Regions from separate parts of the Serratia sp. TSA_7 genome, predicted to be linked through region 1. Evidence: riboswitches for the same ligand, from Rfam matches in the RefSeq annotation. Region 1 holds a riboswitch; each other region holds the start of a gene.

The links. Region 1 has a riboswitch for thiamine pyrophosphate ahead of thiB (thiamine ABC transporter substrate binding subunit). Riboswitches for the same ligand answer to the same signal wherever they lie in the genome.
Region 2: it holds a riboswitch for thiamine pyrophosphate, as region 1 does, so the genes downstream of both, ACUTQW_RS08895 (TenA family protein) here and thiB (thiamine ABC transporter substrate binding subunit) in region 1, are expected to answer to the same signal.
Region 3: it holds a riboswitch for thiamine pyrophosphate, as region 1 does, so the genes downstream of both, thiM (hydroxyethylthiazole kinase) here and thiB (thiamine ABC transporter substrate binding subunit) in region 1, are expected to answer to the same signal.

Annotation. Positions count from the first base shown of each region.
Region 1 is NZ_JBQZFU010000003.1:390,020-396,180, forward strand. It holds gene ilvB (acetolactate synthase large subunit) at 1-1,294, opposite strand, end outside; gene ivbL (ilvB operon leader peptide IvbL) at 1,406-1,522, opposite strand; gene thiQ (thiamine ABC transporter ATP-binding protein ThiQ) at 1,611-2,315, opposite strand; gene thiP (thiamine/thiamine pyrophosphate ABC transporter permease ThiP) at 2,302-3,909, opposite strand; gene thiB (thiamine ABC transporter substrate binding subunit) at 3,885-4,871, opposite strand; TPP riboswitch at 4,927-5,052, opposite strand; gene sgrR (HTH-type transcriptional regulator SgrR) at 5,090-6,161, opposite strand, start outside.
Region 2 is NZ_JBQZFU010000001.1:1,871,812-1,877,972, forward strand. It holds gene ACUTQW_RS08880 (GlxA family transcriptional regulator) at 1-47, opposite strand, end outside; gene ACUTQW_RS08885 (SDR family NAD(P)-dependent oxidoreductase) at 125-859, opposite strand; gene ACUTQW_RS08890 (LLM class flavin-dependent oxidoreductase) at 887-1,909, opposite strand; TPP riboswitch at 2,069-2,171, shown strand; gene ACUTQW_RS08895 (TenA family protein) at 2,234-2,914, shown strand; gene ACUTQW_RS08900 (ABC transporter ATP-binding protein) at 2,911-3,651, shown strand; gene ACUTQW_RS08905 (ABC transporter permease) at 3,648-4,415, shown strand; gene ACUTQW_RS08910 (ABC transporter substrate-binding protein) at 4,442-5,377, shown strand; gene ACUTQW_RS08915 (ABC transporter substrate-binding protein) at 5,447-6,161, opposite strand, start outside.
Region 3 is NZ_JBQZFU010000007.1:122,882-129,042, forward strand. It holds gene srlR (glucitol operon DNA-binding transcriptional repressor SrlR) at 22-795, shown strand; gene gutQ (arabinose-5-phosphate isomerase GutQ) at 788-1,759, shown strand; gene ACUTQW_RS19840 (inhibitor of vertebrate lysozyme family protein) at 1,806-2,264, opposite strand; gene thiD (bifunctional hydroxymethylpyrimidine kinase/phosphomethylpyrimidine kinase) at 2,351-3,151, opposite strand; gene thiM (hydroxyethylthiazole kinase) at 3,148-3,942, opposite strand; TPP riboswitch at 3,979-4,070, opposite strand; gene ACUTQW_RS19855 (GNAT family N-acetyltransferase) at 4,139-4,564, shown strand; gene ACUTQW_RS19860 (glycoside hydrolase family 68 protein) at 4,643-5,893, opposite strand.

The sequences.
Region 1 (6,161 bases):
CCGCGCCGATAGCCGCCGGCAGGCCGAAGCCCATGGTGCCCAGGCCGCCGGAAGTCAGCCACTGGCGCGGTCGGCTGAGTGGATAGGCTTGCGCCACCCACATCTGATGCTGGCCCACGTCGGTGGTGATGATGGCGCTTTCATCCACGCAGCGTGCGGCGGCCAGCACCAGCCCGTAGTGGCTCAGCGGATCTTCGGCGTTTGGCATGCTGAACGGGAACTCGCGTTTCAGGCCGTTGACGGTGTCCAGCCACTCGCTGCGCGGCTGCGCTTCAATCTGCGGCAACAGCTGTTGCAGCACCTGGCCGACGTCGGCATGAATGGCAATATTCGCCTGCTTTACCTTGCCCAGTTCGGCGCGGTCGATATCCACGTGGATGATGCTGGCGTTAGGGCAGAACTGTTCGGTTTTGCCAATCGCCCGATCGTCAAAGCGTGCGCCCAATACGATCAGCAGATCGGCTTCCTGCAGAATAAAGTTGGTGCTGCGGGCCGCATGCATCCCCAGCATGCCCAGTGACAACGGGTGCTGCACCGGCATGGCGCCCAGCGCCATCAGCGTCATGGTGGTCGGCAGGTTGGCGCGTTCGGCCAGCTCAATCGCTTGTTGGTAAGCGTTGGCGCAGATAATGCCGCCACCCAGATACAGCACCGGGCGCTTGGCCTGGTTGATCATTGCGGCGGCTTGCGCCACTGCTGCGGCTTCGAAGGCCGGCGTTGCGTCAGGCACCGCGACGGGCGGCAGTTCATCCAGAGTGATCACCGCCGTTTGTACGTCTTTCGGCACGTCAATCCATACCGGGCCGGGGCGGCCGGATTCGGCGATGCGGAATGCGTCGCAGATCACCTGCGGCAGTTCGCGGATGTCGCGCACCAGGTGGTTGTGCTTGGTGATGGGAATCGAGATGCCGTAGGTATCCACTTCCTGGAAGGCGTCGGTGCCAATCATGGAAGAGGGCACCTGGCCGGTGATGCACACCAGCGGGATGGAATCGAGTTTGGCGTCGGCGATGGCGGTGACCAGGTTGGTCGCCCCCGGCCCGCTGGAAGCGATGCAGACCGCCGCCTTGCCGTTGGCGCGTGCCATGCCCTGCGCCATAAAGCCCGCGCCCTGTTCGTGGCGTGCCAGCACGTGGTGAATGCGAGTGCTTTGGCTCAGCGCGTCATACAGCGGCAGTGCCGCGCCGCCGGGAATGCCGGCTACGGTAGTGATGCCCTGTCGCTCCAGCAAATGAACGATCAGTTCTGCGCCGGTGAAGCGTTGGCCTTGATGTGGCGTGCCCGAAATTGCCATGTTCCTATCCTTTCTCAGGGCCGGTTCGCTTTTCTGGGCAGGGAGCTAAAACAAGAAACCCCGCCCGGTTTGCGCCGGCGGGGTTTGGGAATCGATGCGTTGATTCGGACCCTACGGCGCATTGCCGACGACCACCACCACACGCACGACGACCATCACCGCGGCTGGTAGCGCGGTAACTAGTAGGGTCGAAGTCAGCGAGGATGCGATCACAGGGAACCTTATCATCAGTAATAGAAGTCAGGTTTTTATAAAACCACAGGCGAAAAATTCGCACAACAGGTTTATTTGCCCAGCATAAAAAACGCGCTGCAGATCACGGTTTGTGCGAAATGCCCAGCACCCGGGCTTCCGGCGCGCTGCCGTCCAGCAGCGCCTGCGTGGAGCCGTCGTAATAAATACGCCCGTCGACCACCAACAGGGTGCGCGGCGCGATGCGTGCGGCGTCATCCAGGTTGTGCGACACCATCAGCAGCGTCAGGTTGCGTTGGTCGCAAACCTCTTGCAACAGTTGCAGCATCTCATTGCGCAGCGCGGGGTCGAGCGCCGAGAAAGGCTCGTCGAGCAGCAGGATGGGCTGCTGGCGGATCAGGCAGCGAGCCAGGGCTGCGCGCTGGCGCTGGCCACCGGAAAGCTGCGACGGCAGGCGCTGCAGATGCTCCTCCAACCCCACCTGGCGCGCAATCTGCGCCAACTGTTGTTGCTGGTCCGCGTTCAGCCGCAGCCCGGGGTCAAGGCCCAATCCGATGTTCTGCGCCACCCTCAGGTGGGCGAACAGGTTGTTTTCCTGAAACAGCATCGAGACCGGCCTTTTGGCCGGCGGCGTGCCGGTGTGGTCGCTGCCGTTCAGCAGCAGCTTGCCGCTGGCGGCCGGCAGGAAACCTGCGATCAGGCTGAGCAAGGTGCTTTTGCCCGCGCCGCTGGGGCCGAGCACCGCGACACGTTCGCCCGGCCGGATGCGCAGATCAAAGCGCATCGGCAGGTGTTCATACAGATAGGTCAGTTTTTCAAGCGTCAGCATGGCGGCCCGGTAAGCGTTCGATCAGGGTAAACAGCAGGAAGCACAGCAGCAGGAGCAACAGTGCGGTGACCGCGCCGTCATTGCTGCGATAGGCGCCGATCTGCTGATACAGGTAAAAAGGCAGGGTGCGGAACTGCTCGTTGCCAAACAGGGCAACCACGCCGAAATCGCCGATCGACAGCACGCAGGCGAAAGCCAGCGCCTGCGCCAGCGGGCGGCGCAGCGCTTTCAGCTCGATCCAGCGCAGCCGCTGCCAGCCGTGCATACCCAGCGACAGGCACAGCGGGTTGTAACGCTCGGCCAGGTCTCGCATCGGGTTTTCCAACACCTTCAGGGCGTAGGGTACCGCCATCAGCGCATTGGTGAGGATCACCAACGCATAGGGCGATTGCGGCAACCCGACAGTATCGCTCAACAGCAGGAAGAAACCGGTGGCCAGCACGATCCCCGGCATCGCCAGAATCACCATGCCGCTCAGTTCAAGCGTTTGGCCCCAGCGCAGCCGCTGTTGCAGCTTCAGTTCTCGGCTACTCCACAGCAGCATCATGGTCAACACCACGCACAACGCGCCGGCACCGAGGGCGATACGCAGTGACGTGAACAGCGCTTGCCACAGCACCTGCTGCTGCAGGACGCTGACCATCGTCTGATTGGCGCCATCGGCAATCACCGCCAGCAGCGGGGGCAGCAGCAGCAGCAGGGCGGCGGCGATCAACAGAAAATCGCCGGCGCGACGCCACAGGCTGTCTTCGGGATTGCGCCAGATGTGGGCCTGGGTGCTGCCGACCGGCAGCGCCTGGCTCAGCCGCTGGCTGAACACTACCAGCCCCAGACAGCAGGCCAGCTGGATCAGCGCCAGCAGGGCGGCGCGGCTGAGATCGTAGTCATAGCTGAGCGCCTGGTAGATCGCCAATTCTATGGTGGTGGCCTGCGGCCCGCCGCCCAGCGACAGCACGGTGGCGAAGCTGGCGAAACAGAGCATGAAGATCAGCGCGCCGCTCGGCAGGATCTGGCGGCGCAATGCCGGCCACTCGACGAAGCGGAACTGTTGCCAGCCGTTCATGCCGAGCTGAGCCGCCAGTTGGCGCTGTTCGACCGGAATGTTTTCCAGCGCCTGCAGCAGCAGGCGGGCGGCCAGCGGCAGATTGAAGAACATATGCGCCAGCAGGATGCCCTGCAGACCATAGGGGGAAAAACTGTAGTTGATGCCGAGCCAGCCGCACAGCGATGCCAGCCAGCCCTGTCGGCCATACACGCTGAGCAGGCCGAATACCGCCACCAATACCGGCAGCACCAGCGTCATGGCGCACAGACGCAGCAGCAACAGCCGGCCGGGGAAGTGGCGGCGGTATAGCGCACGTGCCAGCGCGATGGCGGGCAGCACCGAGATCAGCGCGGACAGCAAAGCCTGCCAGAAGGTAAAGCGGACTACGTGCCACAGGTAGCTGTCCTGCCACAGGCCGCGCCAATCGCTTTCCGGCGCGTGTCGCCATAGCGAGCCCATCGCCAGCGCGGCGACGGCCAGGATCAGGCCGGCGGCCAGCAGCCCCGGCCAGAGCCAGTGCGGGATCAGCGGCTGACGGCGGTTTGCCATGCCCGGATCCAGCTACCGCGTTGTTTGGCGACCTCTTCGGCGCTGTATTGCAGCGCGGTCTGGGGGACGGTCATTTGCTCAAAGCCGGCCGGCAGTTGAGTCTTGATCACCGGGTACATCCAGTTACCGGTTGGGATGGTGTTCTGGAACGCCGGGGTCACCATAAACTGCATGAAGCGCTCCGCCAGTTCAGGCTGCTTGCTGGCCTTGAGTTTGCCTGCCACTTCCACCTGCAGATAATGGCCTTCGCTGAAGTTGGCCGCGGCGTAGCTGTCTTTCTTCTCTTCGATCAGATGATAAGCCGGGGAGGTGGTATAGCTGAGCACCAGATCGCCTTCGCCTTTCAGGAACAGGCCGTAGGCTTCACTCCAGCCTTTGGTGACGGTGACGGTTTTCTTCGCCAGTTTCTGCCAGGCTTCCGGCGCGTTATCGCCAAACACTTTTTGCATCCACAGCAGCAGGCCCAGGCCTGGGGTGCTGGTGCGCGGATCTTCGTAGATCACCTTCCAGTTTTGATCGCCGTTGACCAGTTCCTGCAGGCTTTTTGGTGGGTTCTTCAACTTGTCTTTGTTGTAAACGAAGGCAAAGTAGCCGTAGTCATAAGGCACGAAGGTTTTATCCTGCCAGCCGCCCGGCACGCTCAGTTTGGCGCCGTCAACGCGGCTTGGCGCGAATAAACCGGTTTGTTGCGCGGCCTGCAGCAGGTTGTTGTCCAGCCCCAGTACCACGTCGGCGGTGCTGTTTTTCCCTTCCATGCGCAGGCGGTTAAGCAGCGAAACGCCGTCTTCCAGCGCGACGAATTTCAGCTCGCAGTTGCAGTCCGCTTCGAACGCTTTTTTCACCGCCGGGCCAGGGCCCCAGTCGGCCGCGAAGGAATCATAGGTGTAGACCGTCAACGTGGGCTTGGCAAACGCCGAAGCGGCACACAACAACAGTAATAAGGGCAGGCTTTTTTTGACCACTTTGCACTCCTGAAAGATAAGGGGGCAAAGGTATCTGAGGGCGAGGTGATTAAACCGGGTCGCTATGCTCAAATCCCTCCGCCGGTATTGACCGGATCAGGTTCGACGGGTTTGTTCTCAGCAAAACCTGCACGCCGCGTTTTCATCGCGCCGCCGCCGTTTCGCACCCCGTTGAGACGGCGCTATTGTAGAGATTAACGGGCGCCGGCGAAAGGCGCTTATGCTTCCGGCGGCGCAAACCAGGCGGATTTAAAATCAAACCAGCCAAGGGTGTTCATTCGCACACCGCGCATGCTGCGCTGGCCGTGCAGTTGCAGCCAATGATGAAACAGCGGGTGTAACTGGTGACCCTTGACCAACCGTTGGCAAAAATCCGCCAGCGGCAGGGCATTGGCGCGCCACAGCGCCGCATCTGCGGCGAGATCCTCATTCATGCAGTGCTGCATCAATGGCAACTCATACAGGGTGGCGAACAGCGAGAACTCCAGCGGCAGGTAGAAGTTGGCGCTACCCAGCCACAGATCGCTGGTGGCTTCTCCTTTATGCCAGGCGTCGTAGCTCACCGTCTGCACGTTAAGTCGCACCCCGTGCAATGCCAGCAGCGGTTCAATTGCCTGTTGAATGGCGTGGAATTCCGAGTGTTCACTGTAGTAGGTCAGCGTCAACTCGCTCAGCCCGGCCGGCTTGGGTTGTTGCGCCAGCGCGCGATTGTGATGCCAGCGCGGCAGGATGCCATAGGCCGGTGACCAATAGCGTTGATAAACCGGTCCGGCGTTGCCCAGCAGCGAGATGGGATTAATCAGCTCGCACAGCCAACTGCGAATGGCCGGATCGGCCGCCAAAGGAGAGCGCTGATCGAACAGCAGGAAATAGCAGCCTTCCTCCAGCCGGCTTTCCAGCTCGTTGTTGCCGGTGTCATCCGCCTGCAACTGCACGCCGGAATGCACCAACTCTTCGGTGAGCTCCGGCAACACCCAGATATTCACCTCATCAATCAGTGCCCGATAGCCGAAATAGTCATCGAAGGCGTGAATTTTCATCTGGCTGCGGTGGTTGCGCACCACGCTGTACGGCCCGGTGCCCACAGGATGGCGCGAGAACTCCGGCATGCTTTGCCACTCGCGCGGCAGGATCATGGCAGGCACGCTGCCCAGCAGCCAGGGCAGCCAGTAATCGGGGCTGTGCAGGTGCACGTCAATCACGAAAGGCGTCGGTGAGGTCACGCTCTCGATATGCGAAAACAGCGGTTGAGGGATCAGACGAGTGAGGGAGCTAATCACATCGTCCATT
Region 2 (6,161 bases), on a different contig from region 1:
TCAAACAGCATGCCCCCTTCGGGGACGATAATCAGGAATGTATGCATGGCTTTAAAATACAATTTGAGCAAAATAAGTCAATAACGCGCATTTCATGCCACCCTGGCCGCCACCGATTTTCCGCTCAGGATATCGCCAGCGCAACGCCGGTAACGCGTTCGAGTTCCGCCAACAGCGCATCCTGAAAAGCCGGATCGCCCGCGGCGGCATGCGGCTCCAGACGGCGCTGGTGATGCCAATAACCGCCGGAAACGCCGGCCTGCGCATCTTCGCTGGTGACCAGCCACTCTTGCGTCAGGTGCCCCAGGCGCAGATCGCCGGGCGCATTTTCGCCGCCCATTTTGGTCGGCACCCAGCCGGGATCGACCGCGCTACTGACCACGCCCGGCCAACGCCGGGCTACGGCGGCGGCGAGCGCCGTCACCCACAGTTTGCTGTCCGAATAGGAGACGGCCGCGTGCCCGCGCCAGTCCACCTTTTCCAACGCGGCGCGGCCGTCAAAATGCATGCTGCTGCTCAAATACACCAAACGCGACGGGCGAGCGATAAGCGCCGTCAGCAGATAAGGCGCAATCACGTTGACCGCCAACACCTGCGGCCCGGTGAAGACACCGGCATTGTGAATGACCGCATCCGGACGCCCGATGCGGTTCACCTGTTCGGCCACCTCTCGGGTCTGCTGCAGATCAGACAAATCGCCGGTGACCGCCAGCGCGCCGCGGTCCAGCAAATCGCGCACGCCGTGAAGCCGGCCTGGCTCGCGCGCGTGAACGATCACCTGATGCCCTTCGCCCAGCAAGGTTTCCGCTGCCGCGCGCCCCAGCCCGTCCGCCGAGCCGGTAATGAAAATACGAGACATGGCCAGCTTCCTTTTATTGTTGAGACATCAACGCCAGCCCAGCGCCGGAGCGACATGGGTGAGGATCGACTCAATCACGTGCGCGTTGTAATCGACGCCCAACTGGTTAGGCACGGTTAACAGCAAGGTGTCCGCCTCGGCAATGGCTTCGTCCTGCGCCAGCTGTTTGATCAGTTCTTCCGGTTCGGCGGCGTAGCTGCGGCCAAAAATCGCCCGGGTTTGCTGGTCGATATACCCGACCTGATCGCCTTCCTTGCCGCTGCCGCCGAAGTAGCTGCGGTCCTGCTGGTTCAACAGCGCAAAGATGCTGCGGCTTACCGACACGCGCGGTTCACGCGGGTGGCCCGCCTCTTTCCAGGCGGCGCGGTAAGCGCGGATCTGCTTGGCCTGCTGAATGTGGAAGGGCTCGCCGGTTTCGTCGTTTTTCAGCGTCGAGCTTTGCAGGTTCATCCCCAGTTTTGCCGCCCACACCGCCGTGGCGTTGGAGCTGGCCCCCCACCAGATGCGATCGCGCAGGCCGGCGGAAAAAGGTTCGATGCGCAGCAGCCCCGGTGGATTGGGGAACATCGGCTGCGGGTTCGGCTCGGCAAAGCCCTCACCGCGCAGCGCGTCGAGCAACACCTCGGTGTGGCGACGGGCCATATCGGCCTCGGTCTCGCCTTCTGCGGGCGTATAGCCAAAATAGCGCCAGCCTTCGATAACCTGCTCGGGCGAACCGCGGCTGATGCCGAGTTGCAGCCGTCCGCCTGAAATCAGATCGGCGGCTCCGGCGTCTTCCACCATATAAAGCGGGTTTTCATAGCGCATATCGATCACGCCGGTGCCGATCTCTATGCGCTGGGTTTTGGCGCCGACGGCGGCCAGCAGCGGGAACGGGGAACTGAGCTGGCGGGCGAAGTGATGCACGCGGAAATAGGCGCCATCCGCCCCGAGCTCCTCTGCGGCGACCGCAAGATCGATGGATTGCAGCAGCGCATCCGCCGCCGAACGGGTGCCGGACTGTGCCGAAGGCGTCCAGTGACCAAAAGAGAGAAAACCGATCTTCTTCATGGGAGTGTTCCTCAGAGTCAACATTACCGGATTACAGTGCAAAAATGCCGCCGCCGGTGCCAGAGAAATCGTCGCGAACCGCACTAAACGAACCGATTGCCGCTCCCGTCGTTCCCCCTCGTCCGAGCATTGTAATCAAAAAGCAAATATCGTATAACAGGCTCCTCCGAGGGGTGTCCTGTTACGGGCTGAGATGGCGCAAGCCGAACCCTTTGAACCTGATCTGGGTCATGCCAGCGAAGGGACGGGTCGGCAATCACTCCCTCGGTCATTGCCTGTTCATACCTCAGCGCGCCCGGATCTCCACTCACTTTTGGAGGTCCCATGTTTACTCCCCTTTTCGATAACGGTCTTTACGGCCGGCTGCGCCAACAGGCAGGCCCGGACTGGCAGGACTACGTTGCTCATCCTTTTATTCGGCAACTGGCCGCCGGCACGCTGCCTGAATCCGCGTTCCGCCGCTATCTGACCCAGGATTATCTGTTCCTGATCCACTTCGCCCGCGCTTACGCCCTGCTGGTGAGCAAGCTGCGCACGCTGCCGGAGATGCGCGCGGCCACTGCTTCGCTCAATGCCATCGTCGCCGAACTGCCTTTGCATCTGGCTTACTGCGCCGGTTGGGGGCTGGGCGAACCCGAGATTGCCGCCGAACCCGAGGTGGCGGAAACCCTGAACTACACCCGCTATGTGCTCGATATCGGCCACTCCGGCGATGCGCTGGATCTGCTGGCGGCGCTGATGCCCTGCGTCGCAGGCTATGCCGAGATTGGCTTGCGCCTGCTTGACGACCCGGCGACGGTGATGGAAGGCAATCCTTACGCCTCGTGGATCCGCAACTATGGCGATAAAAACTATCTGGCCGGCGTGCAGGCGGCCCTCGACCTGCTGGAGAGCGTGGGCCGGCAGCGTGGCGCAGAAAGCCGCTTTGCCGAGCTTGCGGGGATTTTCACCACCGCCACCCGGCTGGAGTCCGCCTTCTGGCAGATGGGGTTGAACGCCTCATGAGTGACCGCATCGCGCCGCCCGGCATTCAGGTGCGGGATCTCAGCCTGCGTTTTGGCCGGCAGGTGATTTTCGATCGGCTGAGTTTTGATATCGCCGGCGGCAGCGTTGTCGCCCTGCTCGGCGCCAGCGGCGCGGGCAAAACCAGCCTGCTGAAGATTATCGCCGGGCTGATGCGGCCCACCGCCGGCGAAGTGACCGGCAGCGATGGCCTGCCGATAGCCGGCCGCATCGCCTATATGGGGCAAAAGGACCTGCTCTATCCGTGGCTGACCGTCGCCGAAAACATCAGCCTCGGTGCGCGGCTGCGCGGTGAAAAAACCGACCGGGAATGGGCCGGGCATCTGCTCGAGCGCGTGGGGCTGAGCGGTTACGCCAAAGCCCTGCCCTCGGCGTTGTCCGGCGGCATGCGCCAGCGCGCCGCCATCGCGCGCACGCTGTATGAACGCCAGCCGATTGTGCTGATGGACGAACCCTTTTCGGCGCTGGACGCCATCACCCGCGCCATGATCCAAACCCTGGCGGCCGAGCTGTTGGCGCAGCATACCGTGCTGCTGATTACCCATGATCCGATGGAGGCCTGCCGCCTGAGCCATCGCCTGCTGGTGCTCTCCCGCTACCCTGCCGGCATTGACGATACGCACGTCATCAGCGGCCTGCCGCCGCGCGCGCCGGACGATCCCCATCTGCTGAAAAGCCAGGGCGAGCTGTTGCAGCAACTGATGAGGGCCGCCGAATGAAGCTACGGGTTGAAAACCGCCTGTCGCGGGTGCGCCGCAGCCTGACGGTGTTCGCCGGTTTACTGCTGCTGTGGTGGCTCATCACGTTGGGCGATATTCCCGCCTTTTTGCTGCCTTCCCCCTCTGCGGTGGCGCAGGCGCTGTGGAGCGGGCGCGCCTATCTTGCTTATCACACGCTGATCACCGCCTCGGAGATTGCCTGCGGGCTGGGGATTGGGGTATTGCTCGGCGCCGCGCTGGCGCTGTGCATGATCTATTCGCCCCGTCTGCAACGCTGGCTGATGCCGCTGGTGCTGACCAGCCAGGCGATACCGGTGTTTGCGCTGGCGCCGCTGCTGGTGCTGTGGTTCGGCTTCGGCATGAGCGCCAAAGTGGCGATGGCGGTACTGGTGATCTTCTTCCCGGTCACCTCCGCATTCTTTGATGGGCTGCGCCGGGTCAATAACGATTATCTCGATCTGGCTCGCACCATGGGCGCTTCCCCCTGGGCGCAACTGCGCCATGTGCGGCTGATGGCGGCGCTGCCGGCCTTTGGTTCCGGGTTGCGCATGGCCGCCGCCGTCGCGCCCATCGGCGCGATTATCGGCGAATGGGTCGGCTCGGCGGAAGGATTGGGCTACGTGATGCTGAACGCCAACGCGCGCATGCAGACCGACGTCTGCTTTGCCGCGCTGTTTATTCTGGTGCTGATGACCGTCTTGCTGTGGATGACGGTGGATGCGCTGCTGCTGCGCCTGATCGACTGGGCGCCGGAAAACGACTGATAACTTTTTAACGACTGGGGTAAGAAATGATCAAGCAAACCTTCTGCGGGCTGATGCTCAGCGCCGCTCTGGCCGGCAATGCTGCCGCCGCCGAAAAACTGACGCTGGTGCTCGACTGGTATATCAATCCCGATCACGCACCCATCATGGTGGCCGAGCAAATTGGCGCCTTCAAGGCCGAAGGCCTCGAGGTCAAGATTGTGCCCCCTTCCGATCCGGCGCTGCCGCCGCGCCTGGTGGCGGCAAAACAGGCCGACCTCGCCATTACCTATCAGCCGCAATTGCACTTCTTCGCCGATCAGGGCCTGCCGTTGGTGCGCGTGGGCACCCTGATTAACTCGCCGCTCAATACCCTGATGACGCTGGATAAAAGCATCACCTCGCCGGCGGATCTCAAAGGCAAAAAAATCGGCTATTCCGTCAGCGGCATCGAGCAGGCCACGCTGGCCACCATGGCCAAGCATGCGCATCTCGACCCGAACGACATGAAGCTGATTAACGTCAATTTCCAACTGACCAGCGCCCTGTTGGCGGGCCAGGTCGATGCGGTAATCGGCGGTTATCGCAACATTGAAGCGCTGGAGCTGAAACTGCAGGGGAAAAATCCGGTGGTGTTCAACGTCGAGGACTACGGCGTGCCGGCCTATGACGAACTGATCATCGTCGCCAACCGCGACGCGGTAGCCGAGCCGAAGATCAGGAAATTCCTCGCCGCGCTGAAAAAAGGCAACGATTATCTGCAGGCTCACCCACAGGAAACCTGGCTGGCCTTCGCCAAAACCCATCCGGAGCTGAACACCGAACTGAACAAGCAGGCGTGGCAAGCGAGCTTGCCGCTGTTCGCCACCGATCCGGCCAAACTGGACACCGCGCGCTACCAGGCTTACGAACAATTCCTGTTCGACAACAAACTGATCAAGAAAATCACCCCGGTGGAACAATACGCCGTGGAACTGCATTAAAGGTTATTCGCGGGGGCGCTGTATGCAGCGCCCCTACCCTTGAACAACGAAAGCCCGTTGCCAGCCGCCTCACGCCGCAGGCGCCACCGTCACCTCGCCCTGCCCGCTGCGCTTCAGCGCCTGCTGCACCAACCCGCTGGCCTTGCATCTTTCCACAAAACAGCGCACATAGGCTGCCCCCTGCTCTTTACCGCGCGGCACCGCCATCGCCTGGTGAATCGCGGTAAAATGCCCGTCCAGCACCCGGTATCCCGGGTTCGCCGCAGCGGCGGCAAGCAGCGGTTGACGCACGCCCGCAGCGGCGTCCAACGCTTGCTCGAAGAATAAGGTGATCGCTGCGGGAGAAGTCTCTGCCCGCACCAGCTGCGCCTGCTTTAAAGTACGCGACAGATACAGGTCATAGGCCGCGCCCTGGCCCACCGCAATGCATATGCCAGGCCTGTCGAGCTCGGCAACCTGCCGATAAGGCGCCTCCTGCGCCACCAGATAGGTGCCCTCAATAATGACGTAAGGCGCACTGAAGGCGATTTGCTCCGCCCGCACCGGTTCGATGGCCATAAAGGCGACATCCCAGGCGGCGGTTTCCAGCGCGGCGAAAACCTTGCCCGCCGCATCATAGGTCACCAGCTCCAGCGCTACGCCCAGCTCATGCGCCAGTGCGCCGGCCAGCGTGACCGACACGCCTTGCGGCTCCCCATCCGGCCCCCATTGCGCCAGCACCGGATTGCCTAAATTGATCGCCGCGCGCAGTACGCCCTGCGGCGCCAAATCATCCAGTACGGCA
Region 3 (6,161 bases), on a different contig from region 1:
CTCTTGTGAACGGGAATCGCGATGAAACCAAAGCAGCGGCAGGCCGCTATCCTTGAATATCTGCAGCGGCATGGCAAAACGGCAGTGGACGCCCTGGCCGAGCATTTTTCCACTACCGGCACCACCATCCGCAAGGATCTCACCCTGCTGGAAGAGGAAGGCGAGGTGATCCGCACTTACGGCGGCGTGGTGCTCAGCCGCGACGACGGCGACCAGCCGATCGACCGTAAAACCCATATCAACAGCGAAAAGAAACGCCAAATCGCTTACGCCGCCATCAAGCTGATTAACGACGGCGACTCGTTGATTTTCGACGCCGGCAGCACGGTGCTGCAAATGGTCCCGCATCTGGCGCAGTTCAATAACATCACGGTGATGACCAATAGCCTGCATATCGTCAACGCGCTGGTGGAGCTGGACAACGACCAAACCATCCTGATGCCCGGCGGCACCTACCGCAAAAAATCGGCCTCGTTCCACGGCAGCCTGGCGGAGTCGGCGTTCCAGAAGTTCAGCTTCGACAAACTGTTTATTGGCGCGGACGGGGTCGATCTCAACGCCGGCGTCACCACCTTTAACGAGGTGCACAACGTCAGCAAGGCGATGTGCGAGGCTGCCAGCCGCATTATCCTGCTGGTGGATTCGTCGAAATTCGGCCGCAAAAGCCCGAACGTGGTGTGCGACCTGAGCGCCGTGGATACGCTGATCACCGATAAAAACATCAATCCGGATTACCTCGCCGCGCTGCAAGCGAAAGGCATCAATATCATTCTGGTAGGAGATTCCGATGAGTAACGCTACTGCCCTGCTGGCCTTTGCCCGCGAAACGCTGGAAATTGAGCTGACCGAAGCGCAGCGCCTGCTGGCGCGCCTGGACGACAATTTCGTCTGCGCCTGCGAACTGCTGTTGAACTGCCGGGGCAAGGCAGTGATTTCCGGCATCGGCAAATCCGGTCATATCGGCAAAAAAATTGCCGCCTCGCTGGCCAGCACCGGCACACCGTCGTTCTTCGTCCACCCTGCGGAAGCGCTGCACGGCGATCTCGGCATGATCGGCGCCGACGACGTGGTGGTGTTTATCTCCTATTCCGGCCGCGCCAAGGAACTGGATTTGATCCTGCCGCTGCTGGCGGAAAATAACATCCCGGTGATCGCCATTACCGGCGGCAAAGAGTCGCCGCTGGCGCTGGCCGCCGCCTGCGTGCTGGACATCAGCGTCGAACGTGAAGCCTGCCCGATGGGGCTGGCGCCCACCTCCAGCGCGGTCAATACGCTGATGATGGGCGACGCGCTGGCGATGGCATTGATGCGCCAACGCGGGTTCAACGCCGAAGACTTTGCCCGCTCCCATCCGGGCGGCAGCCTGGGGGCGCGCCTGTTGAACCGGGTACACCACCTGATGCGCACCGGCGATCGCCTGCCGCAGGTCAGTGAAAACGCCAACGTGATGGAAGCGATGCTCGAACTGAGCCGCACCGGGCTGGGGTTGGTACCGGTGTGCGATGCGCAGCAAAAAGTGGTGGGGGTGTTTACCGACGGCGACCTGCGCCGCTGGCTGGTAAAAGGCCATAGCCTGCAGGATGCGTTGGGCCAGGCGATTACCCGCCCCGGCTACCGTTTGCCGGAACAGTGGCGCGCCGGAGAAGCGCTGGAGGCATTGCACGAACAGCACATCAGCGCCGCGCCGGTGGTCAATCTGGATGGCGTGCTGGTGGGCGCGATCAACCTGCACGATCTGCATCAGGCCGGCATCGGCTGAGTGCGTGGCCTCAGGGCGCAGGCAATGAACTGCGCCCCAGGTCGTTTTATTTCCAGTCGGGATTGCTCTCGAACTGTTTTTTCAGCAGCGCCTTCATGTCTTCGTTCGGCTTGCCCAGCCATTGGTACTTGGCGTATTTCTTTGGATGATCGATCGCTTCCGGTTTGTTGGCGACCTCTACCCGCACGCCCCAGGCCTGGGATTTGTCTTCTTTAAACGCCACAATCAAAAAGTTGTTGGCGCAATCGTGCGGCTTGCACAGATTACCCACCAGGTAGTTCTGCCCCTTCCAGCTCAGGCTTTGCGCCGGAGTGGAAGTGCCCATCCCCTTGCGCGCCCAGCCCGGCAGGCGAGCCTGCCCCTTCACCATGTTCTGCCAGCTGGTTTGATAACCCGGCTGCTGGATCACGTCCGAGGTGGTGACAATCTGCTGGGCAACGCTGCCCGCACTGAGGCTGAGTAACGCGCCGAAGATGGCGCAGCGAAGTGCGTTTTGTCCTGTCATGGCCTTCTCCCTTGGTTAAATCCGCTCGTACCCGGCAAACGCCGGGCATGGATCCAGTCTGACCACAACAACGGCAAAAAGTTGAATCACCACCACGCGTGAAAATGATGCACCGGCCCGATGCCGTGCCCCACTTCCAGGGTATCTGCCTGCTGCAACGCCTTTTGCAGATAGTCCTTGGCGGCGGCGACCGTGCCGGCCCAGTCTTCATGGCGCGGGCGCAGCGCAGCCAGCGCGGCGGAGAGCGTGCAGCCGGTGCCGTGCGTATGACGAGTCGCTACGCGCGGTGCAGTGAAGCGCAGTTCCTGCTCTGCGCTGAACAACCAGTCCGGGCTTTCGTTTTCGCTGAGGTGGCCGCCCTTCATCAGCACCGCCTGGCACCCCATGGCCAGCAACGCCCGGCCCTGTTCGCGCATCTGGTGCTCATTTTCCGCCGGGGCGCACGCCAACAGAGCCGCCGCCTCCGGCAGGTTCGGCGTGATGATCGACACCTGCGGCAGCAGTTCGCGGCGGATAGACTCTACCGCCTCCGGCGCCAGCAAGGGATCGCCGCTTTTCGCCAGCATCACCGTGTCCAGCACCACGAACGGCGGCCGGTAATGCCGCAGGCGTTCGGCCACCGCCTGCACGATATCGGCGTTGGCCAGCATGCCGATCTTGGCGCTGTCGATGCGCACGTCGCTGAATACCGAATCCAACTGGGCGGCGACGAACGCCGGATCGATGTTATATACCGACTGCACGCCACGGGTATTTTGCGCCACCAGCGCGGTGATCACGGAAGTGCCGTAAGCCCCCAAGGCAGAAAAGGCTTTCAGATCGGCCTGGATGCCGGCGCCGCCGCTCGGATCGGTGCCGGCGATGGTCAAAGCGTTAATCCGTTTCATTGCAGCTCCTCCGCACGCAGTTGATACAGGGCGTCGAGGAACGCCGGGGTAAAGCTGCCCGGCCCCGCAGCCCGGTGCGTGGCCCGCTCGCCGCAAAGCGACATCACCCGGCAAGCGGTCGCGACGTTGTCCAGCCGATCGCCCGGCAGGCTGCAAAATGCCGCCACCACCGCCGAAAGCGCGCAACCTGTGCCCACCACCCGCGTCATCAGCGCATCGCCACCGGCGACCGCCCAGTCGCGCCGGCCATCGGTGATGTAATCCACCACGCCGGTTACCGCCACCACCGCGCCGCTGAGCTGCGCCAGTTCTCGTGCCGCCGGCAAAGCCGCCAGCGAGTCGTCGGTGCTGTCTACGCCGCGCCCGGCGCTCTGCCGGCCGCTCAGCGCCATAATTTCAGACGCGTTGCCCCGGATCGCCGCCGGCTTCTCGCCCAGCAAACGACGGGCAAAGGCGGTGCGGTACGCCAACCCGCCTACCGCCACCGGATCCAGCGTCCAGGGCGTTCCCGCCAAATTGGCGGCTTCTACCGCCGCCAGCATGGATTCGGCGCGCGAGGCATTGAGAGTACCGATATTGATTAACAGGGCACTCGCCATCTGGCTGAACTGCGCCGCTTCGGTCGGTTCCACCACCATCGCCGGGGAAGCGCCAAGCGCCAGCAATACGTTAGCCGTCAGCTCCTGCACCACTTCGTTGGTCAGGCAGTGAATCAGCGGGGGCTGTTGTTTGAATTGGGTCAGACAGGCCGCGGCGCGGGCGCCGGGTAAAGCATCAGGTCGAGCGAACATATTCCTCCCAACCGGCGTTCAAGAAGGCAGGTACCGGTTGGGGCACCGAGACTTCCCTACGCTGGCATAATCCAGATCAGGTAATACGGGTAAAATCTCAGCCCCTTGGGGCACCCCGAGTCAAGGAGGCCATTATTGGGGTTGCTGCCGGTGAGGTCAATCGCGCTATAGTGTCAAAAAATAAAAAGGAGCTGCCATGCAAATAAGACCCTACCGAGAAGCCGATCGTCCGTTCTTGCGCACCCTTTATCTGGCTGCGCGCAAGGCGGCGTTCACCTGGCGCGATACCGAAGATTACCGGCTGGAGGATTTCGACCGCTCGACGCTGGGCGAGGATATCTGGGTGGCGGAAGATCAGGGAAAACTGCTGGGATTCGTGTCGATTTATCGCCAGGATAACTTTATTCACAACCTGTATGTCGATCCTCACTTGCCGCCACGCGGCGTCGGCACGGCCCTGCTGCAAGCGGCGGAACGAACCTTTACCGCCATCGGCTCGCTGAAATGCCTGGTGAAAAACGAGAAGGCGCTGGCGTTTTACCATAAGCATGGCTGGCAAAAGATAACCACCGGCAACGACGGCGGCGAAGAATACTACCTGCTGCACTCGCCTAAAAAATAGCCTCATCCGCTGTGAGCCAAACCTGAAAAGGCCTGACATCGTCAGGCCTCTGGAGCGGCTCAGGCTACAAGCCGCAGGTTACCCTTGCAAAACGATATCCTGCATTGCAGGGATATAACCGTAATCATAGACCTCGCGTACAAAGGAACGGTCGCCTTCCAGCACAATCCGTACCGTTGGCGCCTCAGTTCCGCCGATACGGTAATCCTCGCCGACGGTCGGCACGCTGTCGATAAACGACGTCACCAAACCATTCGGCATCACGCAATGCGAATACGTCTGGAAAGGCTGTTCCGGCGGGTTACCCAGTACCAGACCTGAGGCGTTCATCGGCGTGTAAGGCCCGGTCAGACGATCGCTGACGAAACCGTACACCCCATCCGGCCCGGTCAGACCTTCGGCATAGGTGAATTTATGGCTGATGGTGAACAGGTAATACTTGCCGTCCTGGAACACATAGTGCGGACGTTCGGTCTGATCGTTGACACCCACCGCCGTGACCAGCGGCGGCAAAATCTCCCACTCTTCACCGCTGTGATCCTTCGCCACCGCCAGGCCGATGCAGCCCACCTGGAAACGTGCGCCGCCCACCGCTTCATGGCCCGGCGGCACCAGCCCCAACTCATCCGGGCCAACCACATGCGAACCGCGATCGCCGGCTACGTTGCCTTCGAACACCATATACAGCTTGCCATCCTGCGGATCGATAAACGGGCTTGGGTCACGGAAGTTCCAGTAGGCATTCTGCGCTTCGGTCTGGTAATACACCCCATCGGCCTCGAACAACGATTTCACCTCGTTGAAGTCCTGCAGTTGCACGCCGTCATCCGACGTCACAATGCGACCGCGCACTTTGGCAATGGTGGCACCCGGCGTCACGCAGGTGTAATACAGGTCGATGTCGCCTTCGTTATTCAACAGGATCGGGGTACCGGCCCATTCACGCGTCGTCGGTGAAACCCCTTCCGCCATCACCCGGCCGCCGAAGATCCAGTCTTTGCCGGTACGGGAATACCAGTAACACATGCGTGCACGGCCGTGGCGATCTTCCCAGTCACGCTTGATGTCGTAATTGCCATTGCCATCAATATACTGCGGGTCATGCGGATGGCGATCGGCGGTCAGCGTCAAAATCACTGACCAGCCGTTGACGGAGACCACGGTGCCATCCAGGGTGCGCAGCGGCATGGTGTCCCAGATGAACACGCTGTCGCTCATTACCGGAAAATCGGCGCTCACCAAAGGTTGCGTGGTGGTCGGATCCTTTTCGTTAACTTTCAGCGCCTCTGCTCGGGTCCAAATGGTCGGTTTGTAATTTACGTTTGTCATAATGATTTCCTCTTAGCAAGTAAGCTCCCCCATGCCGGGAACGACGGCGGCAGGAGCGGTGAGCGCGGCAAAATGTGACGCGCTGCGGCTGATGAGTGGCCGTGCCGCTATATTGCTAAATCGGTTTGGCTAATGCATGCGGTTAGGTTTGTGTGAGGCGCCAGACAAACCCTAAAGGTAAGAATGGCGAAATGAGTGGGATAAGAGAAAGAGGCAACCAAGTCAGCAGCTGTGAGCCGAGAACCTTTCAGCACTGCCCTGCGCCCAT